Undibacterium sp. 5I1: one gene and its partner. Each later gene encodes a partner of the first gene's protein in a complex. Links are inferred from orthologs where the notes say so. Each region holds a gene or a part of one and is shown in the gene's direction. Other genes may lie near its edges.

Region 1 (15,752 bases):
AAAATCTTACTTTTGGGAGCGCAGCGATCACTATTTTTCGCTGACAATCTACACATACTGGATATTAGTATATTTACATTGTCCATATAATCTATGGACAATAAGGCATATTTATAAAAAAATAAGGGGAGTATATTAAAATCTCCCCTTATCTTTATTACTCGCTCAATGCTTCTTTAGCCGCCTGCTCTGGCGTCAAACCATCAAAGAATAAATCAGTAAACCAATCGATCTCCTCTTCAATATGATCCTGTGCCTGACGCAAAGTCGCGCCGCCTTTGACCAGAAAACCTTCTACCTCAGTACACCATGCGATGAGGGCAGCGGTTTCTGGATCTATTTCTTCTTTCTTTGCCATTTGTCATCACCCTTGTAGTCAAAATAAAGCGTCCCTTTAAAACAGGAAGTCGCTAAGACAGGACTCTAGCATGATGTTATCCGCACTCATCAACTCATTCTTAAATTCAGTCCCTAGCCATCTACACAAATCCAAGATTACGTTTACTCGCATCAAAATTATGCAGGTTCGGCAATAGCGTCAGCAAGTCAGAATCCGACGCGCCCATCCACTTACCCAGCGTTGCCGCGTACTGGTCTACCGAGGTGCTTGGCAACAAGCGTCCTTGGCCTACATCGTCTGGCCCGTCGCTAGCAACAATCGGTGGTGTGCCATAAAAACTTTGGCCATTGACTGCGCCCCCCATCATAAAATGCATGCTGCCCCAACCATGATCTGAACCGTCGTTGTTGCCGCTTAATGTTCGCCCAAAATCAGACGCGGTGAAACTGGTGACATTGTTCGCCACACCTAATTCTTGGGTCGCTTTATAAAATGCCGACATCGCATCTGCCACACTGGTCAGCAAACCTGGGTGGATGTCGAGCAAACCGTCATGCGTATCAAAGCCCCCCATAGATACAAAAAACACTTGCCGTTTTGCGCCTAAACTACTGGCAGCAGAAATCATTTTTGCCACCATTTTGAGCTGATCACCCAAATTATTATTCGTCGGGAAAACCGTCGTTAAAGCCGGCGCACCCGCTAAGGCGCTAGTCAGAATTTGGTTGGCATCCATAGATCGTCTGGTCACCCGGTTGTATTCTGTCGCAAATAAATTGCTGCCCGTTTGTGTCATCAGTGTTTGCAGCGCAGTCGAGCATGCGGCTGATCCAAACAAGGGCTTGGTACTGGCATTTAAGGGGACAGAACCGCTGGTAGAAACCTGATATTGCACTGCTGTGTTACCCGACAAATAGACTGCGTTGCCAGATACGTTGACGCAAGTAAAAGTCGTATTGCCATTACTGGACTCAAACAAGTCACCCATGCGTCCGCCCCAGCCAGACACCGCACCTTCTGGCGCCGACGATTGCCATACCGATTGCTGATCATTATGTGAAAATAATTTAGGTGGCAATAACACCGATTTATTGGTGTATTGCAGCTTGGTCGTCGGTTGTACTAAGGTGCCGACGTTCAGCATCACGCCCATTTTCCCTGCATTAAAAATCGGTAGCAATGGTGCCAGCTCTGGTGCCAACGCATATTGCCGGCTCACGCCTGCGGTATCGACGGGGGCGACTTTCGGCACCAGAATTGTGGAGCTCAAACTGTCGCGGGCGTAACACAAGGTTGGGCGCAGTTGTTGATACAAAGAGTAGTTGGTGGTGTCATAAGGTATCAGCGTGTTGCCATAGTCATTGCCACCGTATAAAAAAATACAAACAGTCGCTTTGTAATCGGTCGCATTCGCTGCTGAGGCCTCTGCCATCGCGGCTAAATTAATCGCCCATGGCGTAGCGACACCAGCTAATGACAAGGCGCTGGCCTTTTTTAAAAATGCCCGGCGTGATGCATCCATCCGAATAATGTTTTTCATGATTTCCCTTTGCTTTTTTTAGATGGACTACTTTTGTACAATGAAATCTGGCGACGCCAGGATCATCGTCAGCGCTGCATAAATCCGGTTATACCGCACCGCGTCGCTACCGCTTGGCATGCCATTAATCGCATTGAGAATCAGGCTATATGTCGTGCTGCTCAACTGGCTGGCAACCAGAACCAAGTTCAATTCGTCCAGCAAGGATTGCGCGTTGTCAGCCAATGGTAATAAGCTGCTGTAATCGGCTTTTACATCGCCAATCCCGGTACTGACCGCACGCTGCATATAATTGACATAGCCGATGACGGTTGATTCATTCGTGATCTGAAACTCTGGTGCGACTAAGGATGCGCTGTCAAATCCCGTGTTAGGTGGGACGTAACCGGGGCGAAAAAAATTAAATACCGATGGCGAGCGCAAAGGACTTTGTCCTAATGCGGTGGCGGGATTTGTAGTGTCGCCAATTTGCCAGGCATTGGTTGCCGAGCTGGCATTAAATGCTCTGGCCCAGGCGGTAAAGCGCAAAATCGGCTCACGCAATTTTCCAAAGTTGGGATCGGTAATCCCGCCATCACTACGCGCCTCGGTATCTAGCAAAATTGCTTTGATGACTGCTTTTAAATTACCTTTGACACCGGTGCCGTCATTACTAAATGCGGTCGTAACACGTTGTATATACGCTGTACTTGGGTTGCTTGTAACTAAGCGCTGTATTAGCTGGCGGCTGATAAAGGGCGCAATATTGGGATGTGCGAAAATGCCATCCAAGGCCATTTGCAAACTATCGACTCCATTGGTACCTGCCGGGATAGTGATGCCCAAAAAATCTTTTTCACCCAGCTCGTGACGAGCGGGTATTTGTGTCATTGGCCGACGTAAAAAATCTGGCGTGGTGGTTTTCAACGCATCCAGATTAAAGTCCCAGCCTGTGAACACTCTTGCCAACCCGGTGATATCGCTCAGAACATAAGTTTCTTGCGAGACGCCGTTGACCTGCTGCACCGAACCATCTTGATTTAGCTTTAGCAAACCAATACTGAACAATTGCATTAATTCGCGTGCATAGTTTTCATCTGGCAGCGCACCGGTGGCCGGATTGTATTTAACGTTACCGCGAAAAGTCAGAAACTGTCCCATCGCAGCGCTGGTCGAAATTTGCTGTAACAAAGTACGATAATTACCAAACACATTGGTTTCTAATAAATCAAGATAGGCAGCCGCCGAAAAGGCGCGCCAGCCACCTCCGATCAAACCATCAATCGCCGCTACCGTGATTTCAGAAATAGCAAAGGTCAGGCGCTGTCGTAATGTATCGGGAGATGAAAGTAGCTTGGACCACGCAGCAGAATCAAAACCCGCTTCTGAGTTCTGATAAGTAGCGGCATTAAACCCCTTAGCTACCAGCCAATCAAACCGGGCAGTCGATGCAGGCAAGGCGAATTGTGCATCCAGCCAGCCAGAATAACCAAGTAGCTGTACCTGCGCTATTTGCGCTCTGTTCGCACCCATCGACGCCTGCACTAAAAAGCGCGCAGCCTGGGCGGCAGTAATGCCGACGGGTGGTGTGACCGGCGGCGTTACTGGAGGAGTAACAGGCGGAGTGACGGGCCCAGAACTCGTGCCAGCAGATGTTGCGACAGCATCTGAGCCACCGCCACCGCAAGCGCTTAGTGATAAGGCTGATAATGCTGACAATCCTGCAAGTACGCCATTAGCAAGAGTCGTACTAGATAAATTTATCCTGGCTTTATTATTATCGTCTGTTGACTGAGGAGGGTTGTTTGATGCGATCGGCGCGGATGTATCCGCCAAACTCGTGTTCTCTGACATGTACTGCCTCCGTTGCGATGGGCTGTTTTCTAAACGTTCTATTAGTTTCGATCTTGTTTTCACACATTGAAACAATAGATAACTTGAACCTAATTGCCTATTCGCACTTTGTAAGTAGATGTCACACCGTTTTTAGTAACTGCTAGACAAGCGCAAATGCACTCTCATCGGTGATTGCTTGATTATGTTAAGAAGAAATAACAAATATGCGATAAAACTCGTCAAGCCTGCTTACGGAAGTCTTCATTTGTTACAAATTAGCAGGAACGTTTTTGGGTCAGATCAGCACGAAGGCAAGTCCGTAAGTCACGTAGTATCAACTTTCTTAATATCATCAGCAAAGATTCCTAAACTAGCTCAAAATAAGCGTCGGTTCATCAACGACGTAGCCAGCCTTTTGTACTTGGCAGCGTGCCTTTTATCTGTCGCCTCCGTACAACTCCCCCGATATCAACCTAATGGAGAAGCAAGCCATGACCTCTCTCAATATCAATAACAAAGAACATACTCTCGATGCCGATCCCAGTACGCCGGTGTTGTGGGCCTTACGCGATTCGTTGGGTCTGACTGGTACCAAGTTTGGCTGCGGTCAGGCTTTGTGCGGCGCCTGCACCGTGCATATCAACGGGCAAGCTACGCGTTCTTGCGTCACGCCGATTTCTGCCGTGGCAGGACAAAAGATCACGACGATCGAAGCCATGTCCGGCGACAAAGTTGGCAAGGTAGTGCAAGACGCCTGGGTCAAGCACGACGTAGCGCAGTGTGGCTACTGCCAAAGCGGACAGATCATGAGCGCGACGGCGCTTCTGAAGTCGAATAAAAAACCGAGCGATGCCGATATTGATGCCGCAATGGCGGGCAATATCTGCCGTTGCGGAACCTATGTCCGTATCCGCGCTGCAATCCATGATGCAGCCACCCACCTTGCCTGAACCAGGAGACGATCATGCATTTTGATATCAGTAATGAATTACCAAAACAATTGCAAGCTATGTTCGAGCAAGAGTCCGGCGCAAACAATGCGATCAGCGCACACGCTGATCTGCCACGTCGCCGCTTTTTAAAAGTTGCCACGATCAGTGGTTTTGCTCTCGGCGTCTATCCGCTCATCGGCAACGCACAAAACAGCCAAGATCCGGCTGCAGCGAAAGCCAGCGGACTGAAAGCAATCGAACAACCAGCGGCGTTTGTCCGGATTGATAAAGATGGTACGACTACGATCACCATCAATCGGCTCGATTTTGGACAAGGTGTGCAGACTGGTTTACCGCTGATACTGGCAGAAGAGCTGGATGCCGACTGGAGCAAAGTCAAGAGTGTGCATGGCGATAGCAACCCCGCTTATGTTGATCCTGTGTTTGGGATTCATTTAACGGGCGGCTCCAGTTCGATCAAAAATTCTTACACACAGTACCGCGAACTAGGCGCGCGGACACGCGCCATGCTGGTCGCTGCAGCAGCGAAGCAATGGAATGTAGATGCCAGCAGTTTAAAAACACAAAACGGCATCGTGATCGGTCCGGGCGGTAAAAAGCTAAGTTACGGTGAACTGGCAGAAGCAGCAATGAGCCAGCCTGTACCAGAAAATGTGACGCTCAAAGATCCGAAGAATTTTCGCCTGATCGGTAAACCTACAGGTCGCCTCGATGCCAGAGCGAAGTCGACCGGTTCGCAACAATACGGGATCGACACCCATCTGCCCGGCATGTTGACAGCGGTGGTTGCCCGTCCTCCAGTATTCGGCGCCAAAATTGCCAGTGTTGACGATACCGCCGCCAAAGCAATGCGCGGCGTGAAGGCCGTTATCCGCATCCCGGTTGATCGCGGCGGCGAAGGTATTGCCGTGATTGCCGATGGCTACTGGTCTGCCAAGCAAGCCCGTGACGCGCTCAAAATCCAATGGGATAACTCAGCTGTTGAAAAAGCAGATAGTGCGCAATTATTGGTGAGCTACAAAGAGCTGTCGAAACAAACTGGTAAGCTGAAATTTAACGACGATATTTCAAGTATGGCGGCAGCGCCTATGAAGATCGATGCTGAATTCGTCTTCCCATTTTTAGCACACACGCCGATGGAGCCACTCAATTGCACCGTCGCGATCAATTGTGATAAAGCGGAACTATGGGTAGGAACACAAATGCCAGGCATAGACGGTCTTGCAGCGTCAAAAGTCTTGGGAATCCCACCGCAAAACCTCAAGGTCAATGTACAAATGGCAGGTGGTGGATTTGGTCGCCGCGCCGTGCCAACCAGCGATTTTGTGGCGGAAGCATGCACAGTTGCCAAAGCCGCCAAGACCGCAGGATTGACCGCGCCGGTTCGCACGTTGTGGAGTCGTGAAGATGATGTCAAAGGCGGTTACTACCGGCCTATGCATGTGCATCGGGCACAAATCGGTTTTGATGCCAAGGGTAAAATCGCCGGTTGGGATCATGTGGTCGTAGGACAATCGATTCTGGCAGGCACACCGTTTGAAGCCATGATGGTCAAAGACGGGATTGACTCCACCGCACTGGAAGGGATGAAAGAGCCATACGAAATTCCTATGCGTCTGTCAGTACATCATCCCAAAGTCAATGTGCCGGTATTGTGGTGGCGCAGCGTCGGCTCTACTCATACCGCTTTCGTGATGGAGACCTTGCTCGACGAGATTGCAACAATGACCAAGCAAGATCCGGTCGCTTATCGTTTAAGCCTGATCGGCGATCAGCATCCGCGTCATAAAGCCGCCTTACAATTAGCCGTCGCTCAGTCGGGCTATGGTAAAAAAACCTTAGCCAAAGGCCATGCCTGGGGCGTTGCCGTGCATGAATCCTTCCAGACGGTCGTGGCCTATGTCGTAGAAGCCTCGGTTAAAGATGGCACACCAACACTACATAGCGTCACAGCAGGCATCCATTGCAATCTTGCCGTTAATCCTAAGAGTATCGAAGCTCAGGTCCAAGGCGGTGCATTGATGGGTTTATCGATGTGCTTGCCGGGTGCGGCGATCACTCTAAAAGATGGCGTGGTGGAACAAAGTAATTTCGGTGATTATGTCGTACCACGAATTACAGAAATGCCAAAAGTCAGCGTCCATATCGTACCAAGTGCAGATGCGCCGACCGGTATGGGGGAACCTGGATTGCCTCCGCTGGCGCCGGCTTTTGCAAATGCGATTGCTAAAGCGACTGGCAAACGCTTACGCGAATTGCCGTTTAAATTAGCGTAATCATCCTGCGGTAATCACAGCATAAATATAATCGGGGTAGCGTAATCGAATAGATTCGCTATCCCGATTTTTTTCATCGTTGTCGATTTTCTTTTTGCACCATGTAGAGTCGCGCTAAACGGATATTTTTGATGACTTTTTGATTCCAAATCAAAATTAAAAGAAAATTCAACATAACTTCATCATCGATAAGCATCTGATTATTAAAGTATTTTTAATATTTCACCTCAATCAGCCTTGAAATAGGTGTCTTCCGCCCATATAATTAGCACTCGTCGGGAGAGAGTGCTAACAATCTCTGGCCTGTACTTATTTTTGTAGCAACTATTATTTAAATATCATCTTTGTCCGTGAGACACCGGCAACGTTGCAGAGCATCGCAGCACAGTGTCTTACATTATTTTGTAAAACCATTGCTATTTTTAGCTAATCACAAGGAGTTTGTATGAACCTTCGTCCCCTGCACGACCGCATTATCGTCAAGCGTCTGGATCAAGAAACAAAAACAGCATCTGGCATCGTATTGCCTGACGCGGCGGCTGAAAAACCAGATCAAGGTGAAGTTTTGGCGGTTGGTAACGGCAAACAACTCGACGACGGCAAAGTACGTCCATTAGAAGTCAAAGTGGGCGACCGCGTCCTGTTTGGCAAATATTCTGGTCAAGCAGTTAAAGTTGACGGCAATGAAGTTCTGGTAATGCGCGAAGAAGACGTTTTCGCAGTCGTTCAGAAGTAATTCATTTTTTGTGATTCAGTCTGTTATTTACGATGTAATGCAGGCTGAAAACAATATTCCATTCAAGATTCTGGAGATTTAACATGGCAGCTAAACAAGTAATTTTCGGCGATGATGCACGCGCTAAGATCGTCAATGGCGTTAACATCCTCGCTAACGCAGTTAAAGTAACACTGGGCCCTAAAGGTCGTAACGTTGTCCTGGAACGCTCTTTCGGCGCACCTACAGTGACTAAAGATGGTGTTTCAGTCGCTAAAGAAATCGAACTCAAAGACAGATTAGAAAACATGGGCGCGCAGCTCGTGAAAGAAGTTGCTTCACGCACTTCTGACAACGCTGGTGACGGTACAACAACAGCAACTGTATTGGCACAAGCGATTGTTCGCGAAGGTTTCAAATACGTCGCTGCTGGTTTCAACCCAACTGATCTGAAGCGCGGTATCGACAAAGCGGTTACAGCCATCGTTGCTGAAATCAAAGTGTTGTCCAAGCCAACTACAACCAACAAAGAAATCGCTCAAGTTGGTTCGATCTCTGCTAACTCCGATGCAAACATCGGCGACATCATTGCAAAAGCAATGGACAAAGTCGGCAAAGAAGGCGTGATCACTGTTGAAGATGGCAAATCTTTGGACAATGAGCTGGACATCGTTGAAGGTATGCAGTTTGACCGTGGCTACCTGTCACCGTACTTCATCAACAACCCAGAAAAACAATCCGTGATTCTGGAAAATCCGTTCATCCTGTTGTTCGACAAAAAAATCTCGAACATCCGCGATCTGCTCCCGATCTTGGAACAAGTCGCTAAATCCGGTCGTCCATTGCTGATCATCGCAGAAGACGTCGATGGCGAAGCATTGGCCACTCTGGTTGTCAACAACATCCGTGGCATCCTGAAAACTGCTGCAGTTAAAGCGCCAGGTTTTGGTGATCGTCGTAAAGCGATGTTGGAAGATATTGCTATCCTGACTGGCGGCCAAGTGATTGCCGAAGAAGTTGGTCTGACATTAGAAAAAGCGACTTTGGCTGATCTGGGTCAAGCTAAACGTATCGAAATCGGCAAAGAAAACACCACCGTGATTGATGGTGCTGGTCAAGCTGTTGGTATCGAAGCACGTGTAAAACAAATCCGCGCGCAAATCGAAGAAGCAACTTCTGACTACGACCGTGAAAAACTGCAAGAACGCGTTGCCAAGTTGGCAGGCGGCGTTGCTGTGATCAAGGTTGGCGCTGCAACTGAAGTTGAAATGAAAGAGAAAAAAGCCCGCGTTGAAGATGCTCTGCACGCGACTCGCGCAGCGGTAGAAGAAGGCGTTGTTCCTGGCGGTGGTGTTGCTCTGTTGCGCGCACGTCAAGCTGCTGGCGTCATCAAAGGTGACAATCCAGATCAAGAAGCCGGTATCAAACTGGTGTTGAAAGCGATCGAAGCGCCATTGCGTGAAATCGTTGCTAACGCCGGTGGCGAGCCAAGCGTTGTTGTCAACGCCATCATCAACGGCACAGGTAACTTCGGTTTCAACGCTGCTAACGATACTTATGGCGACATGATTGAAATGGGTATTCTGGATCCAGCAAAAGTAACACGCTCTGCTTTGCAAAATGCAGCGTCTGTTGCTGGCCTGATCTTGACAACTGATGCTTTGGTTGCCGAATTACCAGATGACAAATCTGGCGGCATGGGCGGCGGCATGGGCGGTATGGGCGGCATGGGTGGTATGGACGGCATGATGTAATTCCGCAAGGAATAACATCGCTGAACGTGGCGTGCAATACGCCACATCAGTTAAGCAAAAGCTAAGCAAAAAAGCTTCACAGTGAAAACTGTGGAGCTTTTTTTATTTTGTAAGATTAACTGTGTACAGAGTTGGAGGATGGTACGAAGCCATACAACAGCAACCTAATAATAAATATACTCATAGTAGGTATATTTAAATTGTCCATATAATCATTGGACAATAAGCATATTTTTTATAAATTAATGGGGAGTATATTTATTTTAGGATATTCCATACCGTGCCAGGCAAATCGAAAGAGGATAAAACTATTTAGGCAAAACAACCCATCTATGTAAATACAACGTCAATCTGTTGAAAATAAATAATGTTCTTAGAGCAATATTCTTAACAGAGAAATTTATACTTGTACAACGTAAGATTTCTCTAATGCATTCTCATCCGTGTTCAGATGTAGGGCTTAAGCAAAGTTGCTAACCGAGTGACGCAAAAGCAGTTTGCTACAAGTCCTGACATTATTTCAATACCGACTTAAAAGACCATAAAGCCATCATGAAATTACTGTCAGCACATCTACCCGCTATTAGTTACTTTCTATTCGCAGGTTTTTTAATTGCTACCGCTTTACGCACCCACAACGACACTACGATTGCGATTGTTTGTAGCTCTGTTCTCATGTTTGCAATATGTTGGGCCAATGCCATCCATTTGCTTGGTGGCAAAGCAGCACTCAAGTTTGTCGCGATTGCCCTAAGTTTTGGCTGGTTTGCCGAGCAAATGGGGGCATCACATGGCTGGTTTTTTGGTAGCTACACCTACACCGAGGTGCTGGGCTGGCGCTTAGGTGATGTGCCGATGGTGATCCCGCTAATGTGGTTTGCGCTAACCTACTCTTGCTATGTGATCAGCAACCTGATTGTCTGGCGTACACCGCTGGACACTTCCTCCGCTTCCGGCAATATATTGTTCATGTCGTTTTTAGCAGCGATGCTGGTGACTGCATTTGATCTGGGCGCAGACCCGTATATGGTATTCGTACTCAAAGCCTGGATCATGACCAAAACTGATGGCTGGTGGTTTGGCGAAACCATTCAGGGATTTTTTGGCTGGGTCTTTGTATCGTCGATGATTTTACTGACCTTCCGCCTGTCCACCCGGGATGCGATTAAAAAACCCGGTGTGGCGTTTAGCAAACAAGAGGCACTGTTGCCGATGGGTTTATACGCCAGTGGGATGATCTTCCAGTTATTGCTAGGCTACCCTGTAGAAATCCGTAGCATGACCGTGTTTGTAATGGGCATACCTTTGCTGTGCGCCTTTGCTGGCTGGTGGCAATGGACGATAGAACCAGTGCCGCCGTCGGAAAGTAAAGTCAGCGATGAAGAATTAGACCAAGCCCAATATCAGGCTGACCCCTTAGCAGACAATACCATTGCCGCGATTCTCGGCCCTTGGGATGTGGCCACAGAAATCGATTTTTTGCGGGTACATGCCATGCACTGGCAAAAAATTGGCATCATCAATCAACAATTTGAGCAATGGCAATCCAACGCCGCCATCTATCACTGGACACCTGCCAACCCAGCCACGCCTGCCGATATCAGCGCCAACTTACAAAGCTATCTGCACGAAGGGCGTGCGCTACCACCATGGGCAGATCTGGCGCAAATACATCGTGCCGAGACCTTGTTTATCGACTACGGCATGTTGTCGTGCTCTTTGCTTTTTTGCTCTAGCCTACCGCAATGCTATGTCATACCCGACCTGTCGGCGGTGTTGCATATCGCAGGACAATTAGAGAAACACACTGAGTACCGGGTACGCTCCACTGCGGCGATGATCTTCCCTGTCATGTTGGCGGGTGGGTTGACCAAACCAGACGGCAGCGGCGTCGCACAGATCCTTAAAGTACGCCTGATTCACGCCACCATACGTAACTTGATTTTGCATGGCAATCCCGCCGATCTGGTGCTGGCGTTGGGCAATCATCAAAATCAAAATGATGCCGGCGTCATACCGCCACTAGCCGCGGGCGCATTGCCAGAGACCTCCAACAATATGTACCAGGCACTGTTCTCGCATGGCTGGAAGTTAGGCGAAGACGGTCTGCCTTGTAATCAGGAAGAGTTGGCTTACACCCTGCTCACCTTTGGTTATGTATTTTTGCGTAGCCTGCGCACACTGGGCTTAGGATTAGCTCAAGAAGACGAGCTGGCCTATTTGCATACATGGAATGTGGTAGGCCATATTTTAGGGATTCGACGCGAATTAATGGCTGAGACTATGGAACAAGCCGAAGCCCTGTTCAATCAGATGCAAGCCCGTGGTCGCGCAGATCCGATTGACCCCGATCCTCGCCCCGGCCTTGGTATGGCATTGATGAATACGATGGAAGCAATCATCCCTATCCGCTTGATTAAACCTTTTCCGGTGTTAATGACACGCTATTTATGCGGCACCAGAACAGCAAAAGATATTGGTATTGATGGCCGGGTGTCTTTGCTGTCGCGCATGGTGTTTAGTTTGGGTATGTTACTGATCAGGATGACCGATACCGTGGTGCGGCTGTTATTGCCAGAGTTCTCAATCTCACGCTTGATTACTCGCCTGCTGGGCAAGCAATTGATGAGCAAAATTCTGATGGATCAGACTCGTCCTTTAAAACTGCCTGAGCATCTTTTATATTCGGTAAATTCAACGATGGCAGACTGGCAAACCGACCCCAAAGCACCTGCATGGATGAACGCTTTAGAAGCGCGTTTGAGTCAACCCGCAACTAAGTAAGACACTAAGGTAGATACTAAGGCAGAAGATCAGCCAGAAACTAAGCCTGCAAATAAGCTTGCAACAACAGATGCCGTCGACAAAGATCAGCTCCCTTCCACAGCAAGTTAAGTCAGGCTTTGCATAAACAGAGGGGCAATTCTAGGGAGACACGAAGAGGGTAAAAAAAAGGGAATGCAGAACAATGCAAGTCTGGGCGAGATGGGCGAAATCAAGTAGCTAGATTTCGCCCATTCCCATATGCTAACAGTAGTAATTATTTATATACTCCCACGATTTTTTATGAAAAATACCTTATAGTCCAATGATTGTATGGGCAGTATAAATATACTCACCCAAAGTATCTATTTTATGCGCAACTTGTACCCATGTTCATTGAGCCATCCCGGACAAGCTTGCGGCAGCGATTTTATTTAATAGAGACCCAGCGGCAAGCAATGGAATAGACTTATTTTATCGACAATATATTTGGGATGGCGAGTAGTTCACACGGCAGTATTCGCCGCGATGTTGGAAAAAATGCTGCTTGACAGAAAAACCTCAGCGACACGATACTCTTAATTTGGTTTTTCGCTGAACTGACGTACTTGTTCTCACAGGCTTTTTTGCCGCATCCATCTGCAACTCATGACAAGTAAATTGCATAGATTTGCTAAGTCCTTATTGCCTAAGCACCGGCATCCTCCCATGCACCAATTTCAGGTGCTGCGACACTGTATTTCATTCATTTTGCTTGCTGCACTCAGCTTGGGCTATGTTGGTGACGATGCCAATATAAGTTCAGCAGGCGCAACAAATTCCGCGTTTGCACAGAGTCCGGCAAGTACTTCAGGCAAACTCGGAAAAGCCATTAGCAATCAGCAAACAACCCAGCAAACAGCACCGCTACTGCTAATCGATAGCACCCCACTGATCCATGCTTGGTCTGCAATCACCTTCTTGCCAGATGCCAGCGGCAAACTGAGTCTGAATGACGTCATCGCGCTCAGCAATCAGTTCACCATCCCTCTGACAGCAACGGATACCCTGGGCTTGCGCAAAGATGTAGTTTGGTTACGCCTGCCCTTAACTGTTGCCGCCAATGGTGATGGCTTATGGGCTTTAGACATTGACTATCCAGTTCTGAACAAAATTGATGTCTATCTGATGCAAGGCCAAGATATGGTGCAACATCGGCTGCTAGGAAATATGCAACCCTATTCCCAACGCCCGATCACCAGCCGCTCTCACGCCTCCGGTTTACGGCTAAAACCAGGCTTGGACTACGTGATGTTTATGCGGGTAGAAACGATAGGTCCGATGATCTTGCCGATCACCCTGAGCAAGCCCTCCACCTTCCATGCACGCGCGATGGACGAGCAAATGCTGCAAGGCATTTTGACTGGTATCGCACTTTGTCTGTTGCTCTATAGTGTTGCTCAATGGTTTAGTCTGCACGAGTATCTGTTTATTAAATACGCGCTGCTGATCTCAGGCAGCTTACTATTTTCGTTACTGCAATTTGGTGTGGGCGCGCAGTACGTCTGGACCGACAATGTCTGGATGGAACTCCATGCAGGCGGCCTGTCTGCATTGATCGCTGCCTGTGGATCGTTTCTATTTATCGAGCAGGCTTTACAGAGTAAAGATCGCTATCGGCACTTTGGTTTTTTAATGAAAACAGGCGCGTGCCTGACCGTCTTTTTTGCCGTGCTTTACACGTTTGATCTGATCAATATTTACACGGTCACAGCCATCATCAGCACTTTAGGCTTAGCGCCCGCTGTACTTGGCATACCGGGCGCAATCACCCGTGCCCGCAGAGGCGATAAAGTCGGGATGTATTTCTTAAGCGGCTGGGCGGTTTATTTCATCACCACCGCGATCCTCATCGGGGTTATTCAAGGACAAATTCCGGCTAACTTTTGGACCATGCACTCATTCCAGTTTGGCGCAACTTTTGACATGTTGATTTTTATGCGCGTACTTGGCTTACGTACCAAAGCGATCCATATGGAAGCCCAAAACGTGAGTAAAGAACGTGACACCATGCATTCGTTAGCACATACCGATCCATTAACAGGACTACCTAACCGACGTGGCTTAAATACCAGCCTGGGCAACCTATTGCCACAAGCATCCGCAGAAAAAATTCTCGCCGTATATATGCTCGATCTGGATGGCTTTAAACAAGTCAATGATCAATACGGTCACGACATTGGCGATGAACTACTAATCGCTGTCGCCAAACGCTTGCAAGCTAATTTGCGCACCTCAGATCTTGTCTCACGACTCGGTGGGGATGAATTTGTGGTCATGTCGAGTGGGCTCAATAACGTACAGCAAGCAAACGATCTGGGACTTAAATTGCTGGATGCTTTTGACAGCCCGTTTGTCTTAAGTGAGCAAACTTGCAGCGTCGGCTTAACCATAGGCTACGCGCTGGCACCACAAGATGGGCATGACCCGATCAGCTTACTCAAACGTGCCGATGCCGCGATGTATGCCGGCAAGCAAGGCGGCAAATATTGTGTGCGCAGAGGTGAGGCGTCAGAGGGATTAAATTAGCTAAAAACTTAAATCAAAACAGCATCGAAATCAGAATAGTGCGATGTCTTAAGCGCTTCTTGCTGCCCTACAAATCCATCAAATGCATCGAGCAAAGGCTGGTACTTTTCCGATGTACTCTCCAACATCATCAATGCATAACAAGTCGCTTCCAAACTAGAAAGCTGATCCGGCTTATGTGCTTTGCGAATCCGGTATAACGACGTTGCCGTGTCCCGCAAAGGGAGACGAGGCAATGTTTGCAGCAGCGGATTAAGGTACAACATTTTTCGACTTTTACGCCAGGTGCCATCCAGCACGATCAAACGTATTTTGTCAGGCTGCGCCAATAATCTAACATCAAAAACAGGCGCAGGCATCACACCTATTCCCTGATCTTGCGGCGTTTCCGGGTACAGCAATATGCTATTTTTTCCGGGTACATCCAGTAAGGATTTAAGCAAAGATTCTTCAAATTTCTCACCGATACAAATTTGACTTCCGGTCAAACTTAAATGTAGCAAGCGTGCGCTACCTTTTGTATTTTTTACCTCTAGCGGATGCTGAAAAATCACGACCTCAACTTGCGGATTAATAGCGATAATCCAATGGCAAATACAAGTGCTTTGCGGACGCAGACAACGCGTACAACTGCTACGCTTTGCAGTATGGGTTGTACCCTGCTGGATACTTAACCCCGTACCAGATTTAGTCGCTACATTCATTTTATTTTTATCAAATTTTTGACTATTTTCAAATACACTTTTTTACCGCTCAACCCTCAGTCACCAAGGCTTGTAATGCATGATCTAAGCTTGGATAGTTAAACGTAAACCCAAGTGCTTGCAACTTTTTTGGCACGACATGCTGACCACCCAACAGCAGCAAGGACATCTCACCCATGGCGGCATTGAGCAACCATGCAGGCGCAGCAAAGATTGCCGGACGATGCAATACGCTGGCGAGCGTTTGTGTAAATTCGGCATTCCTCACTGCATTCGGAGCCACCATATTAAACGCGCCCTCAGCATCAGGATGGGCCAGCAAAA
Region 2 (15,842 bases), 570 kb from region 1 along the record:
CATATGGCAGCGGCGATGGCGCTGATGGAGTCCCCCGCAATTATCATGGCAGTGATCTTTGCTAATACCTTGCGAAAAAAATCGGCTAGCGGTTCGCCCCATCCAACCTCGCTCAGCAAGGTGCTGCACGAATCGTTGACCGACGGCGCGCAGTTACTATTGCTCGGTTCGATGGTGGTGGGAATTATTTCAGGCGAGAGCGGCAAGGCTGCCATGCGACCTTTTTCGGGCGATTTATTTAAAGGCATGCTCGCCTTTTTCTTGCTCGATATGGGTTTGATGGCAGCGCGTAAATTACCTGAAATCAAAGGCCAATCGCCATGGATTATCGCCTATGCCATCGTCACGCCGCTATGTCATGCGGCATTAGCTTTGGGTCTGGCATGCTTGCTGAAACTACCCGCAGGCGACGCCAGTTTGTTGATGGTATTGGCTGCCAGCGCATCGTATATCGCGGTACCTGCGGTATTACGCTACACCATCCCCGAAGCCAATCCCTCGCTGTATTTGGGTATGTCGCTGGGCATCACTTTTCCACTGAATATTTTTTTGGGAATCCCTTTGTATATCGCCATTGCGCATCAGGTCATTGGCGTCGGGTGACTTGACTGGCGGACAGGAAATCCGGCGTAATATCCATCTGCATCAGATGGCATGAATTAAACCCGGATATCCCATTCGACCGTTATCACTTCGTAGAAAAGCAGATGGCGTGCGGCCTTAAGAGGAATAACGCCACAGCAGTATGAGTAGATAACTTGTCGCTGTTCCAATGGAAAACTGGGCTTAAGGCATCGTCATTTAAGGCGTCGTGAATATCATCACTGACGCTGCAAAACCCATAAATCTACTAGTTCATTTTCTGTATCCAACTGAGGTCCCACGCACTTGAAATGGAGTTTTTGTACAACGCGAGCAGAGGCAAGATTATCGGGAAGGATTTCAGCGACGACTTGCGCTGCCCCCATACTAAATGCATCGTCGACCAACTGTCGGATCGCGGTTGTTGCCGCACCTTGGCCACGGTAATTGGTAGAAATGCTATAGCCGATTTCTACCGACCCTTGTTTGAGTTCGCTCTTAAATCCACAGCTTCCGATAATCATATTGTCCGGTTCTTTGACAATATAAAAAACCCGGCACCATTGTTCCGATTGTCCCTCACTAATTTGCGTTAAGGCCCGCGCGGCAACAAATGCCGGAGGTAGTGCGTCCTCTGCAAATGCATACTGCAAATCGCCAGGGTTGTGTGACTGAGCTAACTCGGTCAATTCTGGCAATGTGATAGGAACAATGAAGACGGACACCGGAGCATGCTCCTTGTTGTAATGCGTTTGGAAACGATACATGCCATGCGTAAATTATGCACGACGTGCGTGATGTGCGCGATGTACATATGCGAGGAACAACACATTTAGCGTGCCGCAAAAAAATTATGGCATCTGCTTATCTTGGTCGTGCGTGAACTGCTGAACAACGCTCTGTCCCGGTAAATCCAAGATCGCTAATTGTCGTCTGGATAAAATCGATTCTAATTTTTTTTGCAAACTCATTAGCTTAAATGGCCGGACGATATAGCCATCAGCACCTGCTTGCGCCGCAGCCATAATATTTTCTTTATTTGCTTGCGCTGTGTACATCAAGATAGGGAGCTGACTGGTCTCTGGATTTTGCCTGATCGAGCGTATCAGGTCTAATCCGTTCATCAATGGCATGGCGCAATCGGTAACCACAAAACCGATGGGAGAACCTAACAGTTTTGCCGACTTAAAGGCACGTAATGCCATTTCACCATTCTGGGCTTCAGAGATGCGGGTATAACCGATTTCTTTTAACAGGGCGATCAAAATCAGACGCATATTCAGATCGTCGTTGACCACCAAAAAATGAAGCTCAGTATTCATAAAGTCTTTTTTATAGCAGTACACGTTTACCCATCAGTCACATCGGTACGAGATAACTATTCCATCTTGCGTTTGAAAACATCAACGCATTTTCAATACTAGGGCTTACGCAAAATTGTCCGAACAAGGCGCGGCTACGACGTTAGTACTTTGTTACAGCCAAGAGCTACAAGGCAGCTGGGGCGGTCTTGCGTAAGTGCTAAATATACGACGGAACTACTTATTTCTTTGTACGTTACCCAACGCAAATTGAATAGGAAGGATATAACCAATCTACAAGCCAACAAATGATGCTAAAGCAAGGTACGACCTTATGTGAGACAACACACAAACTACGGCCTAGAGACGGCGTATGATCATTTTATGGTTACCTCACTGACCCCTTTATCGACAATTACACCTCTGGTGTTACCGACCATTGTGCAAAATCCGTCGGCTTCAAACACGCCCATCGTGACTGCCACTCCAGCCGTCGGATTGGTGCCTGACGCACTGCCGGTGGATAGCGCAATACCCTTGAGCCCGACCATTATTCAAGCTTTGCCATCATCGGACGGAATTGATGCAGTCGGTACAGCCAGTATTGTCGATTTATCAGCAGCGGCGCAAAGTCTTGCAGGGACCAGTGACACTGCGGCGGCAACGCTGGCTAGCATTGCTAGCAGCGACCCTTTACTGGTTGAGCAACAAATTACTGAGCAGTTGCTCGCCGCAGCATCGGCTTTGCGTAACCAGCAATCGAGTACTGCTTTATATTCAGCACAAACTGTGGAGCAAGAAGCGGCAAGTAATGCTGCCCTGCAAAGCACACTCGCAGACGTAGCACTGGCGAGCGCAATTGAAGAATCCACCAGCGCTGGCGCAACTTCAGATACATCAACAAAAGCAAATAGCGCCGCGCCCCAAACAAGCACGACGCAAGCATCGATAACAAGTGCTCCAGCCACCCCGGCAGACGTCAGCACCCCAGTCGTGACGGACACGACGCTGACACCGGCTACGGTTACCACCTTGACGACAGGCTTGACCGATCAAGCAGAAACTCCGGCAGAACTAGTAAATGCGGCAAACACAGCAAACACAGTAACCACATCCACTAATACCGCCGACGCCGAACTACAACTACTAATCAATTCGCTGACAGTTCCCTCCAGCGATCCGGTAGTTGCTGCGGCGATTGCAGCGCATTATCTGGCCAACGGTATTGGTACCAAGAAAATCGACGTCGATGAAGATGCACCGCCCGAGAGCGACAACGAAGTGGAAGCGATCACGCCAATCGCACCCACGCCGCTGGATCTGCATGGTGGTACCAGAGATGATGCTGCCAACGGCGTCACTTGGCATTGGAAACCTGTCAACCCGATTCAGCGGTAACTCAATTAACCAAAAAACAAAAAATATACTCCCCTCTAGTAATATTAAGATGTCCATATAATTACTGGGCATCAAGCCATATTTATTAAAAATAATTGGGAGTATATTATCTTATGTCTAAAAATCTACAAACGCCAGTACACGCCATCCTCACGCTTCATCAACATATTGGTAATCATTTCTCGTCGCAACGTCGCGTAGTCTTCGTGGTATTGCAGAAAAAACTGATTGATTTCTGATTCTGCGTAACGTCGTTCAGTTTGCAGTTGATTGACCAGCCAGCGCAAAATCACGAGCCGCTTTTTACGTTGATCGGGGATTTTTGTCAGGCGATTATTTTGGATAAAAGTGTGTATTACGCGCTGCGATTCTGCGTCTGTCGACTCCAGATCCAACAGCGTTTGTCGCGCATCCCAGGCTGCGTTAAAACGCTCGATGCGACTAGTTTGTAGTCGCTGTTGCGATAGCGCCAGCCAGCTTGCCGAACCATAACCAAGAACAAGATCGTTTGCGATTGGCTGCCACCATGCTGCATCCGTACTCACACCCAAGGCATGCAAATACTCGGCTTTAACGACGATAAACTGAAGTCGGTAAGGTAGCAAATACGATGCTGGGTCTGACTGCAACTGCAACTGCAACTGCGCTTCTGCATAACTGGCATACCAATGATTGGTGTAGCCGCTAACTTCTTTACCATGCCAGAAGTCACCAAAATCATCCTTTAAATCTCCCGTCTGGACTTCTCCACCGAGCACAGCACGCGCATGCTCCCAATGCTGAAAGCCTGCGTCAGCGGCAGCCAGATTCAAACAATGTCGCAATTGCCATGTCTCCGGCAAGGTCCAGTTGTGCTGCCGGCTCAGCAACAATGCACGTTTAGTCGCGGCGACATTATTGGTTTGCAATAGCTTGATTAACAGCCGGGTGCGGGTCTTGATTTCTGTCGTCAGCGCATTCATAGCGATGCTCCTGAAATAGTTTCAGAAAATCGCAGTACAGAGCATGGTGACAAAGCAGTGGTAAGGTAAAACTGGGAAACGAGAATTAACATGATAAGGCTCCTGTTCGCTTATCGACGACCCGCTGACGTCAAACGAAACTTGGATTCATCACATTAAAAAAGAATGGATTGCAGGGTGAGAGCCTCTTGTGCGGGCAGGCGCCCCAGAGCACCTGTGCCGCGATTGTAGGATGTGATGAAGGTGCGTGTCAACTAACGTGAACTAAGCAAATCCACACTGCGTATAAATAAGTTGTACCGATTTCTGCTTGAACCCAGCTTTCCCATTAGACCGCTACTAACTACTTCGCAAAAAACGCGCAAAAAACGCAGACGGCGTCCGGTCTTCAGAGGGATAACACGACCGCGATTTGAGTGGGAGCGCTACAGCGACAATTGCACCTTTGGCGAACTGCCTGGCGTTGTTGCTCCTCCTAGCAAGATGCAGCTTGCGTCGTCGCGTCTAGCCAGTCAGTCCGCCAAAGGCACACTTGTCGCTGTTCTAATGGAAAATCTGGGTTAAATTTCAAGCTGAAATTCTGCTCATTTAGGACTGACGCAAAAAACAAAACCCCTCACCACAGAGGCACAGAGGAACAACAAAGAAAGAGAAAGGCAAGATTTCGCTGTTCTCATGATTTTCTCTGTGCCTCAGTGTCTCTGTGGTGAGAGGTCTTGATGTTTTATATTAAGCGATCTGGTTCCATGTGAATGGCAGCGAGTAGCTTTCCGTTTTTGCGTAGTCCTATTAATAAATGCTAGACTCGCCGGGAGGCCGGGTTTTAAAACGCTTGTGTGCCCAAAAATATTCCGCTGGTGCTTTCAAGATTTCGGCTTCGATAAACGTGTTCATAAAACGGGTTGCGGCAATCATATCTTCACCAGGATAATTTTCCCAAGCGGGATGAAATGTCACTTTCCAACCCTGATAATCAGGCAGCATTGTTGCAATCACGGGGATCACTTTGGCGTGGGTCGTCGCTGCAATTCTGGCGGTTGCGGTGAGGGTCGCAGCAGGTGTGCCAAAGAAGGGAATAAACTCAGCATCCTTAGGACCGAAGTCCATATCGGGCAGCATAAAAAAGGGCAGGCCTTCACGCATCGCACGGATGATAGGCTTGACTCCCTCGGCACGCGAAAATAGTTTTACCGGACGAAACCGCGAGCGACCTTTGCGCAAGGCCTGATCAAATACTTTGCTGCGCTGCTGGGTATAAATGGAGCATAAAGAAGACTCCAGCATGACCGCCACACCAGCTACATCTAGGCTGACAAAATGCGGACACATCAAAATCGTCGGTCCTTCTTGTATGCTGGCGAGAGGGACTGCGGGATCAATCTGAATTAGCTTTTTTAAGCGTTGTTCTGACGCCCACCACAAGATGCCGCGCTCCAATACGCTGCGTGCATAAGCCTGAAAATGTTGCCGGGCGAGTTTGACTCTTTCTTCCTCGCTTAAGTGCGGCAAACACAGTCGCAGATTCGTCAAAGTGATATGACGACGTGATTTGATGATGCGAAAAAGGAGCACACCGACAGCATCCCCAAAACGTCCTAATACCGGCAAAGGCAACCAATGCAACAACCACATGAAACCCAAGACCAATTTCATGCAACGTCCCTGTAAATCGTATTTGCATCGGTGGGGCCGCTCACCCCATCAGGTACTTTATAGCGGTTATAACTCCAGAAATATTGGGCTGGACTATGCGCAATTAATTTCTCCATCGCCGCATTAATGGCTTGTGCTTGCTCCGTCGCATCACCAGTCAGCTCTTCATCAAACGCGACAAATCGAATGATATATCCACGTCCAAACGACAAGCGCTCTGCGTAAGTCAATATCAGCGGTGCGCCTGTCATCGTTTGTAATTTGGCCGACAAGGTCATGGTGTACGCCGGCTTACCAAAAAATCTGGCCCATACGCCCTCACCTTGCTGTGGTACCTGATCTGGCAACAGACCAATCGCCTCCCCTTTTTTTAAGGCTTTTGCCATTGTTCTGACACCCAATAAATTCGCAGGCGCCAAGATCAAATTCTCACGCGCTCTTGCACCTTCGATCAGGGGTTTTAACGCAGCTTTGCGTGGCGGCCGATATAAGGCAGTTAAACGGGTTCGGGCAGCGATAGCCTGGGCGATGATTTCAAAACAGCCGAGATGTGGCGTGAGTAAAATCACACCTTTTTTAGCATCTAAGGCCGCTTGCACGATGTCCCAATTTTCTACCGATGCGGTACGCAAAACCCGCTCCGGGTTGGCGCACCAGATGAAGGGAAGTTCCAGGACGTTTTTTCCGGCCTCCCGCACTGCGGTAGAAATATGCGTGGTAAAACCTGCGCGGGTAATATTGGCTTGCAAACGACGGCGATACGATCCGGAAAAAAGATAAACCAGCCAGCCCAATGCGGCGCCAATGGCATGCAAAACAGGCAATGGGAAAATCGACAAAAATCGGAATAAAGCGACGAGCATAATGTCTCTCAGCATGAGAAAAATGAGCACTAACCCAAAACTCGTTCAGGAAAACCTTGGCAAACCCGGGCAAATTAGACATAGTGCAGAGAAGAGGCGTAAAATATCACATTCTTAGTGACGACTATTGCAAAATTAAACTCGGCACCAATATCAATCCTAATAAATTGATATCAATGCAAAAATTAAACTGACAATTGTTTTCATGACGTAAAGCAGTAACCGCCGAGTTAACAGACAACTTGCGAGGCGGTATACAAGTTCCGCTAAAGCGTCGCAGGTTCTCTTTCCGACTGCGGCATGTTTAATACGGTCATTTTTTACAAGGAGCCTGCGATGGCTAATGATTTTCTCTTCACCTCTGAATCGGTCTCTGAAGGACATCCCGACAAAGTCGCCGATCAAATTTCCGATGCAATCCTCGATGCGATTTTTGAGCAAGACCCGCTGTCACGCGTGGCGGCTGAAACATTGGTCAACACTGGCTTAGTTGTTCTGGCAGGCGAAATTACCACCAATGCCCATGTCGATTACATTCAGGTTGCACGCGACACCATCAAACGCATAGGCTATGACAATACTGAATTTGGTATTGACTACAAAGGCTGCGCGGTATTGGTTGCTTACGACAAGCAATCGAATGACATCGCGCAAGGCGTGGATCAGGCCAGCGACGATCATCTCAACACCGGTGCCGGTGATCAGGGATTGATGTTTGGTTATGCCTGCGACGAAACACCTGAACTGATGCCAGCACCGATCTACTATGCACATCGTTTGGTCGAACGTCAGGCGCAGTTGCGCAAAGATGGGCGCTTGCCGTTCTTGCGTCCAGATGCCAAGAGCCAGGTCACGATGCGTTATGTCGATGGCAAACCGCACAGCATTGATACCGTCGTGTTGTCGACACAACATAGCCCCGATCAAAGCGATGGCACTAAGATGAAGTCGTCTTTTATCGAAGCCGTCATTGAAGAAATTATCAAACCAGTACTACCAAAAGACTGGCTGAAAGACACCAAGTTTTTAATTAATCCGACCGGACGTTTTGTCATCGGGGGACCGCAAGGCGATTGCGGCTTAACTGGCCGTAAAATTATTGTCGATACCTACGGTGGCGCTTGTCCACATGGTGGCGGCGCATTCTCCGGCAAAGACCCTACTAAAGTGGATCGCTCCGCAGCTTACGCAGCACGCTATGTGGCAAAAAATATCGTCGCAGCCGGATTGGCAAAACAATGCCAGATCCAAGTGGCCTATGCGATTGGTGTAGCACGTCCGATGAACGTGACGGTTTATACCGAAGGCACAGGGGTGATCCCGGATGATCAGATCGCTGCTCTGGTGAATGAGTATTTTGACCTACGTCCAAAAGGCATTATTCAGATGCTGGATCTGCTGCGCCCGATTTATTCTAAAACGGCGGCGTATGGTCACTTTGGTCGTGAAGAACCGGAGTTCACCTGGGAACGCACTGACAAAGCAGTGTTGTTGCGTAAAGCGGCTGGTTTGTAATTTTTTCGATACGTATTAAGTTGTAAGGTTGACGCATGCGATGGTGGACTCAGTTGGACGGTAATAATTTATCCAGTTCTACCTCGTCCGTCATTGCATGTGTCAGCCTGATGTTATTGATTTCATCAGCTAATGCGTCAGTCGTTACTGGCGCTGTTACTAATACTGCTGCAGCTAGTGCAGCGGCTAGTGCAAGCAACAGCGCGAGCAAGCCGCCTCTAGCGTCCACCTTATCCCCCAATCCCAAAGTCATCACCGACTGGTGCACGCCACTGGTGGCACGCTTGCCTAAAGTGTCGCTCAATGATTGCCGCAACAGTAAGGTAATGCCGACTGGGGCGAAATCCGTGAATGGCTTCCCGATTTTGGCGCGCGATTTTGAGGCGGTCTCTAAAATTATCACTAAAGCGGATACTAAACCTGACACTAAACGTAAGCCAGCCATCAAAATTCTGCTAATCGGCGGTATTCATGGTGATGAAAAAACAGCGTCGGCGATCGTATTTAAGTGGCTGGACAGTATGCAAAAACCTGCCGCGCAAGAATTTCAGTGGAAGGTCGCACCCATCGTCAACCCGGATGGTTTGCTGGCGGCCAAATCCAAACGTGTGAACGCGCATGGCGTTGACTTAAATCGTAATTTTCCGACGCCGAATTGGGAACAAGATGCGCCGCGTTATTGGGCCAACACCACACGCAGCGATCCGCGCCGCTTCCCCGGCAAAGCGCCGATCTCGGAGCCAGAAAGTCGCTGGGTATTTGATACGATAGAAAAATTCAAGCCCGACGTCATCATCTCGGTGCATGCCCCGTTTGGCGTACTGGATTTTGATGGCCCGGTCACACCGCCGATCCGCTTTGGCCGCCTGATGTTCAACCGGGTTGGCGTATATCCAGGCTCGCTAGGCAATTACAGTGGTGTCCACAAAGACATTCCAGTGGTCACGATAGAGCTACCCAACGCCACCGTCATGCCGCCAGACGCCGAAGTCCAGCGCATCTGGCAAGACATGCTGGGCTGGATCAAACGCAATGTGCCTGCGCAAGCTAAATTAGCACAGCGCTAACTGCAAAATCACTATACTCCCCCTATTTTTTATAAAAATAGGCTGATTGTCCAATAATTCTATGGACAATTAAATATACATATTAGGAGTATATTAAAATCAATCAAATCACTTTCCGCTCACAGAATCGCTAAAAGTGAGTTAAACCGACAACAGCTATGCCTCAGACATCACTCCATTGCCGCAGCAAATTGTGATAATGCCCGGTCAAACTCAAGACTTCATCACAGTCACCTAAACGTCCGCGCAGCTTTTGAATATTCTGGTCTAGCTCAAACAACATCCCGCGCCGGCTGTCGTCGCGCACCATACTTTGGGTCCAGAAAAAAGAGCAAATACGCGCACCCTGTGTCACCGGCTCTACTCGATGCAGGCTGCTGGACGGATAGACAATCAAATCACCGGCGGGCAATTTGACCTCATGCGTGCCATAGGTATCGACGACGACCAGCTCGCCACCCTCATACTCTTCCGGGTCGCATAGAAAAAGTGTGGAAGATATATCAGTACGCATATACGCAGCACCCGACAGTTTGCGTACCGCACCGTCGATATGTAAGCCGTAATGTTCGCCGCCTTCGTAAGAATTAAATAGTGGCGGGATTGTCCGCAAAGGTAAGGTGGCAGCGAAGAATAAAGGGTTACGCGCCAGCGCGGCCAACACCGTCTCTCCCAGTTCTATGCTGAGCGGTGAACTCTCTGGGAGTTGCCGATTGCGCTTGACTTGCGCACCCTGCTCGCCGACGGTGGCTTTGCCATCAATCCAGTCTGACTGATCCAGTTTTGCTCTGATCTGCGCGACCTGATCACGGGTCAATACTTCCGGTATGTGCAACATCATCGTATCTGCTCCTTGTCATGCAAAAGCCCCTCGTGCAGACGAAGGGCTTTTGATTGCGTTATTTCTTGTTGGCTATTTAGCTCTGGCTATTCATTTATAACAATCAACATAGCCAGAAACTAAAGTTTCAAGTTCAATTAAAACTTAATATTCGCCATCAAAGTTGCTGAGCGTGGCGTACCCGGCGTGTACCGGTACCCGCTTTTATTGATCGCTGCAACATAGGCCTTATCGCCTAGGTTATACATGTTCAATTGCAGATCGATATTTTTATTAATAGCATAACTCGCCATTGCATCCACCACCCAATACGAATTGGTATAAGCCGGTGTGCCGACCGCACCATCAGTGCCACGCAACAAAGAATCAACAAAACGTGCGCCGCCACCGAGCTTCACACCGAATGGCAATTCATACGAGGTCCATGCGGTGAAAGCTTGTTTTGGCGTGTAGGCCAGATTGTTGATACCGCTGGCAGTGGTGATTTTTCCGCTCTCTACTTTGGTGTCCATCTTGGTATAACCTGCACTAACTAACCAGGTTTTAGTGATCGCGCCGGTCACACCCAATTCCACACCTTGTACCCGCTTTTTACCCGTTTGGTAGTACAGCAGATCGACCAGATTTTGCTCCACTTCATTCGACACTTCGGTACGATACAAGGCCGCGGTAAACGACAACTTTTGATCTAACAAATCCCATTTGGTACCGATCTCAGCATTCTTGGTCTCTTGCGGATCAAACTTAGGATTTGCAGCGCTGCTCGCCGAGGCACTTAAAGCAAAGTTAGAACCGCCCGGCGGCTGTTTGGACGTGGCATAGGACACATACACACTGCTGGCTTCGGTCGGTTTATACAGACCACCGACTTTCCAGTTCACCAGATTACCATCCATATTTAAATTGGTCGGGATCAAGGTATTGACTGGCAAAGTAGGATTAGCAGCCAGCGTCGATAAACTAGTGGCAGAATAATCTGTGCTGTAGTGATCAATCCTGACACCACCGCTTAATTGCCATTGCGGATTAAATTTTAAGGTGTCAAACGCATAGGCACTCACCGTGGTAGTTGCACCGCGGGTGAACACGCCGTTGCGCACTAAATTCAAGCCGCTGACAGGATCATTTGGATTGGGATTATAGAAGTTGGCGGCTGGCAGCGTGCCTGTGCCGCTGTAGCCAAAGGTGTTTTGTTTTTCGTTGGTCAGTTCAACACCAGTCAACACCGTATGCTGGAGTCCTTTCGTATCAAAATCAAGCAACAGATTGGTTTGATTCGTCAAAATTTCATTTTTTTGATCCTTGAGCGTACGGATGCTACGCGCCAAAGTCCAGGTAGATTTGTCACTTGCAGATGGCGTCACCAGATTCGCAGTCGAGCCCATGAAGGCAGTCAACAAATAATTTTGCGAGGTTTTGCCGTAGCGGGTGGTGTTGATCAATTTCGCTTTAGGATTAAAGTCATGTTCTATCCGCCCCGTCAACATATCGGCTTTGACTTTATCAAAATCGCTCGCTGATCCGTAGAAATTTTTTGGATCGACCATCGGCGCAGTCGAGAGGAAAGGACGTTTAGGATCCGGACTGCTGTAGCCAGGCAAACCTATTGTTGGCACGCCGCCATCCGGCACATTATTTTGATCAACATGCAGGTAATTCAGATAAATCCGGGTCGGACTACCAAGCCCAAATGCCAGCGACGGTGCGACACCCCAGCGTTTATTTTTGACTTCGTTACGGCTGGCGCTGCCACTATCTTCATCCATCACATTTAAGCGAAATGCGGTGCCTGTCTCTGCATTGATGACTTTATTCCAGTCCGCCGTAACGCGCTTTTGACTGCCGCTACCGAATTTGACCGAGCCGTAAGTCGCATCATCTTTTTGCGCTTGTTTACTCACCAGATTGATTGATCCGGTCGGTGCACTACGACCGCTATCGGTCCCTGCAGCGCCTTTTAATACATCGATCTGCTCGATATTGAACAAGTCGCGCGAGATTGATCCCAGATCGCGCACGCCGTCTACATAAATACTGCTGGAAGAATCAAAACCGCGCATATAGACCGCATCGCCTGTATTCGTGCTGCCGTTTTCACCCAGGAAGAATGCACCAACGCCAGGGGTATTTTGCAAAGCTTGGGTCAAGGTCACTGCGCCTTGTTGCTCTATCAGCTCGCGCTTAATCACGGTAATCGTTTGCGGGGTATCGACCAGAGGCTGGGTATATTTTGGCGATGAAGCCTTGTCCGCTTTAAAATCATTTTCTTGTTTCGACGTCACTTTGACTTCTGGCAAAGTCGTATCAGCCGCCTGCGCAAGTGCTGGCAGCATCACAGCAGCGATCGCTGCGGCGGTCAAAGTTTGATTGAATTGGGGGCGTGCATGCTTACGACTTTTAATGTGTGACATCTTCGTTCCTGAAATATAGGTTAAAAAACCTGAAATAAAAAATCTGAAAAGCCCTGTCCGGGCGTATCTGTAGCGATGCAGGCATAACTGGACGACCGATGCTAAATATTGAGGCAACACCGATCCCAAGCATTGAATGCCAGAGCGTGTTGAACATGATCAGAGTTGATAAGCGCAGATCGGTAAGATTGCGCTACCGCCAGTTGCACTTTGCAAAAAAGGTGGCTGGCAGACAGAGGGGGAAGAATGTCGAAGCTGGCTTGGGTCTAGTACGTTTGTAACGAGATGTAATTTTAAATGAGAATCATTCTTAATCGCAAGAGAAATTTTTATTATTTCATCCCTAAAAAAGAGCTCGGCAACATCGCAGGACAAAACCAGTATCGTTTTTTATCTGCACACACTATCCAAAGAATCCAACTCACGGAAAAAATGATGAACTAAAAGCATAATTAACTTGTCCATCAGCACTGCTTAATTCGATAATCAGCCTGTCTGCATCGAAGTAAGTCACACAGGATGTTTAGTAGCGTTTCGGAAGTCAACATACACAAAAATAACGACAAGGAAAATAATGGAACACAAAGTAAAATCAAAAAAACCTGCTGTGCTCATCGCCTCATTCAGTCTTGCGCTATTGGGTTTAGCAACCGCAAGTATCAGTCAAGCACAAACTACGGCGGCAGGCGTAATGACAGAATCAGCAGTCGCTGCCGATCCGCAGCAATGGCTGGAAGATGTCACCGGCGAGAAAGCCCTGGATTGGGTCAAGGCACGTAATCAGGTTACACGCAGCAAATTGGATAGCGATGCTGGTTTCATCAAGCTGCGCAGTGATTTGCAAGTCGTGCTGAACTCCAAAGACCGGATCCCGACCGTGAACAAAATGGGAAATTATTATTACAATTTTTGGATGGATGCCGATCATCCACGCGGCGTCTGGCGCAAAACGACGCTGGACGAATATCGCAAACCCCAACCAAAATGGGAAACCGTGCTCGATATCGATGCACTGGCAAAAGTAGAGAATGAAAATTGGGTATTTAAAAACAGTAACTGCCGCGATCCTGTCTACGACCGATGCTTAATTCAATTATCACGTGGCGGCGCAGATGCGGTCGTGATGCGCGAATTTGATCTGACCACACAGAGCTTTATCAAAGACGGTTTTACCCTGCCGGAAGCCAAGATGAACATCGATTGGCGCGATAAAGATACGCTATTCGTCGGAACCAATTTTGGCGAAGGCTCACTGACGGATTCTGGCTATCCGCGCATCGTCAAAGAGTGGAAACGTGGCACACCGATCAGCTCCGCCAAGACTTTATTGGCAGGTGAAAAAACCGATATCTCGGTCTCAGCCCGAAGCTACGATCAAGATGGTATTCATCACGAAATCGTCAGCAGAGGTGTGACCTTCTACACGTCGGAAGAATATTTAAAAGAAGGTAGCAAGCTAACGCGATTAGATGTGCCAGCAAAATCCAATATCAGTTTCTTTGGCAAACAATTCGTCGTTAGCCTACGTGAAGCATGGATCACTGGCGGCAAGACCTACGCCACTGGCAGCCTGCTGGCGATTGATTTTGACGCGTATAAAAAAGGCAAACGTAATTTCAATGTATTGTTCCAGCCGACGGATACAAGCTCACTCAATGGTGAGGCGATTACTAAACATTATCTGCTGGTGCAGTCATTGAATAATGTCAAAAGTAATCTGACTGAATGGCAGCTAAAAAAGGGCAAATGGGTCTCACGTGAAGTCGCCCTGCCCACACTAGGTAGCGTCGGTGTCAGCGCGATTGATGCCAATCACTCTGACGATTATTTCCTGAGCTACTCCGACTATCTGACTCCTAGCGTTTACATTTTGGCGCATGCGGGTAACGATCAGCGCGAAACCTTAAAATCTGCCCCTAGCTTTTTTGATGCAACGCCTTACGAGACCGTACAAAAGTTTGCAACCTCCAAAGACGGCACCAAAGTCCCCTATTTTATGGTGCGCAATAAAGACGTGAAATACGATGGCAATAATCCAACATTGTTATACGGTTATGGCGGCTTTGAGATTTCGCTGACACCGGCCTACTCCGGTAGTCTGGGTAAGACCTGGCTAGAAAAAGGCGGCGTCTATGTGGTGGCCAATATCCGTGGCGGTGGCGAATACGGTCCGCGCTGGCATGAAGCTGCATTAAAAGAAAACCGTCAGCGTGCGTATGATGATTTTGCCGCAGTCGCGGACGACCTGATCGCCAGCAAAATCACTAGTCCACAACATCTGGGCGCGATGGGTGGCAGCAATGGTGGCTTACTCGCCGGTGTTGCCCTGACCCAGCATCCAGAATTGTTCAATGCCGTCGTAAGTCAGGTGCCATTGCTAGACATGCAGCGCTTTAACAAACTGCTGGCAGGGGCGTCGTGGATGGGGGAATATGGCAATCCAGATATCCCTGCTGAATGGGATTACATCTCACGCTACTCACCATACCAAAACGTCAAAGCAGGCGTTAAATATCCGAATGTCTTGTTCATCACATCAACCCGCGATGACCGGGTACATCCAGGACATGCTCGTAAGATGGCGGCAAAAATGATCAGTCAGGGACATGACAATGTCTGGTATTACGAGAATATTGAAGGCGGTCACGGCGGTGCGGCAAACAACGCACAACGCGCAGATATGGCAGCGATTACCTATTCGTTTTTGTGGAATATGTTGAAGCGGGATAATGCCGACGTGGTGATTAAGCGTTAGTTTTATCTATTACTTTTCTGCGCTGGTGTTGGCAATAAATGTGCGCATTGAGTTGAAAAGCCGCTGGTATTGAAGCCAGCGGCTTTTTTTTATAATACCGGACAAGGTTCACTTTATCACTGCAATACAAATTAAGCGGATAAATATACTCCTAGTATGTATATTTAAATAGTCCAAGTAATTATTGGGCATCTAGGAATTTTTCAGATTTTTTCGTGGGAGTATATGTATATACTTCTAAGATATGCGTAGCGATTTACACCAAATATGGGCTTCAGTTGCCCTATATTGCCATCGATTTCTGAGGCCAAAATTACGGCGAAAAATTCAAATGCTGTATCATCGTTGACTCTGAAGTTACCGGATTCTCCTACCCAAGAAATACCTGGGAAACTTGTTTTCACTCGCTTCGATCGCAATTCCGCTTCAAGATCACCCAATCCAATCGAATACCTTATGAGTTTGTACCAACTACTTGCCCAATTTATCAAACA

Evidence for each region.
Region 2: the proteins of groL (region 1) and metK are in contact, whole or in part, in a cryo-EM structure (PDB 8P4O), measured with the Escherichia coli proteins. The link is inferred for Undibacterium sp. 5I1 from one-to-one orthologs.

What each region holds. Positions count from the first base shown.
Region 1 is NZ_JAVIWI010000001.1:2,389,811-2,405,562, forward strand. The notes cover bases 7,191-10,068. They hold groL (chaperonin GroEL), read left to right. Parts: upstream 7,191-7,743; coding sequence 7,744-9,393; downstream 9,394-10,068. Other genes in these bases: groES (co-chaperone GroES), read left to right, coding at 7,370-7,660; RGU72_RS10635 (carotenoid biosynthesis protein), read left to right, coding at 9,946-10,068. In the rest of the region: RGU72_RS10600 (hypothetical protein), read right to left, coding at 158-358; RGU72_RS10605 (DUF1501 domain-containing protein), read right to left, coding at 480-1,880; RGU72_RS10610 (DUF1800 domain-containing protein), read right to left, coding at 1,908-3,713; RGU72_RS10615 ((2Fe-2S)-binding protein), read left to right, coding at 4,187-4,645; RGU72_RS10620 (xanthine dehydrogenase family protein molybdopterin-binding subunit), read left to right, coding at 4,660-6,924; more of RGU72_RS10635, read left to right, coding at 10,069-12,177; RGU72_RS10640 (diguanylate cyclase), read left to right, coding at 12,865-14,724; RGU72_RS10645 (tRNA-uridine aminocarboxypropyltransferase), read right to left, coding at 14,733-15,428; RGU72_RS10650 (TIGR01777 family oxidoreductase), read right to left, coding at 15,478-15,752.
Region 2 is NZ_JAVIWI010000001.1:2,965,367-2,981,208, forward strand. The notes cover bases 6,217-9,184. They hold metK (methionine adenosyltransferase), read left to right. Parts: upstream 6,217-7,095; coding sequence 7,096-8,274; downstream 8,275-9,184. Other genes in these bases: RGU72_RS13110 (lysophospholipid acyltransferase family protein), read right to left, coding at 6,217-6,759; RGU72_RS13120 (M14 family zinc carboxypeptidase), read left to right, coding at 8,310-9,184. Outside these bases: RGU72_RS13080 (sodium-dependent bicarbonate transport family permease), read left to right, coding at 1-603; RGU72_RS13085 (GNAT family N-acetyltransferase), read right to left, coding at 822-1,349; RGU72_RS13090 (response regulator), read right to left, coding at 1,434-1,904; RGU72_RS13095 (hypothetical protein), read left to right, coding at 2,268-3,281; RGU72_RS13100 (DUF2087 domain-containing protein), read right to left, coding at 3,407-4,243; RGU72_RS13105 (lipid A biosynthesis acyltransferase), read right to left, coding at 5,033-5,896; more of RGU72_RS13110, read right to left, coding at 5,893-6,216; more of RGU72_RS13120, read left to right, coding at 9,185-9,341; RGU72_RS13125 (Fe2+-dependent dioxygenase), read right to left, coding at 9,505-10,182; RGU72_RS13130 (catecholate siderophore receptor Fiu), read right to left, coding at 10,320-12,593; RGU72_RS13135 (prolyl oligopeptidase family serine peptidase), read left to right, coding at 13,168-15,348; RGU72_RS13140 (ABC transporter transmembrane domain-containing protein), read left to right, coding at 15,805-15,842. UniProt on the Escherichia coli protein: Catalyzes the formation of S-adenosylmethionine (AdoMet) from methionine and ATP.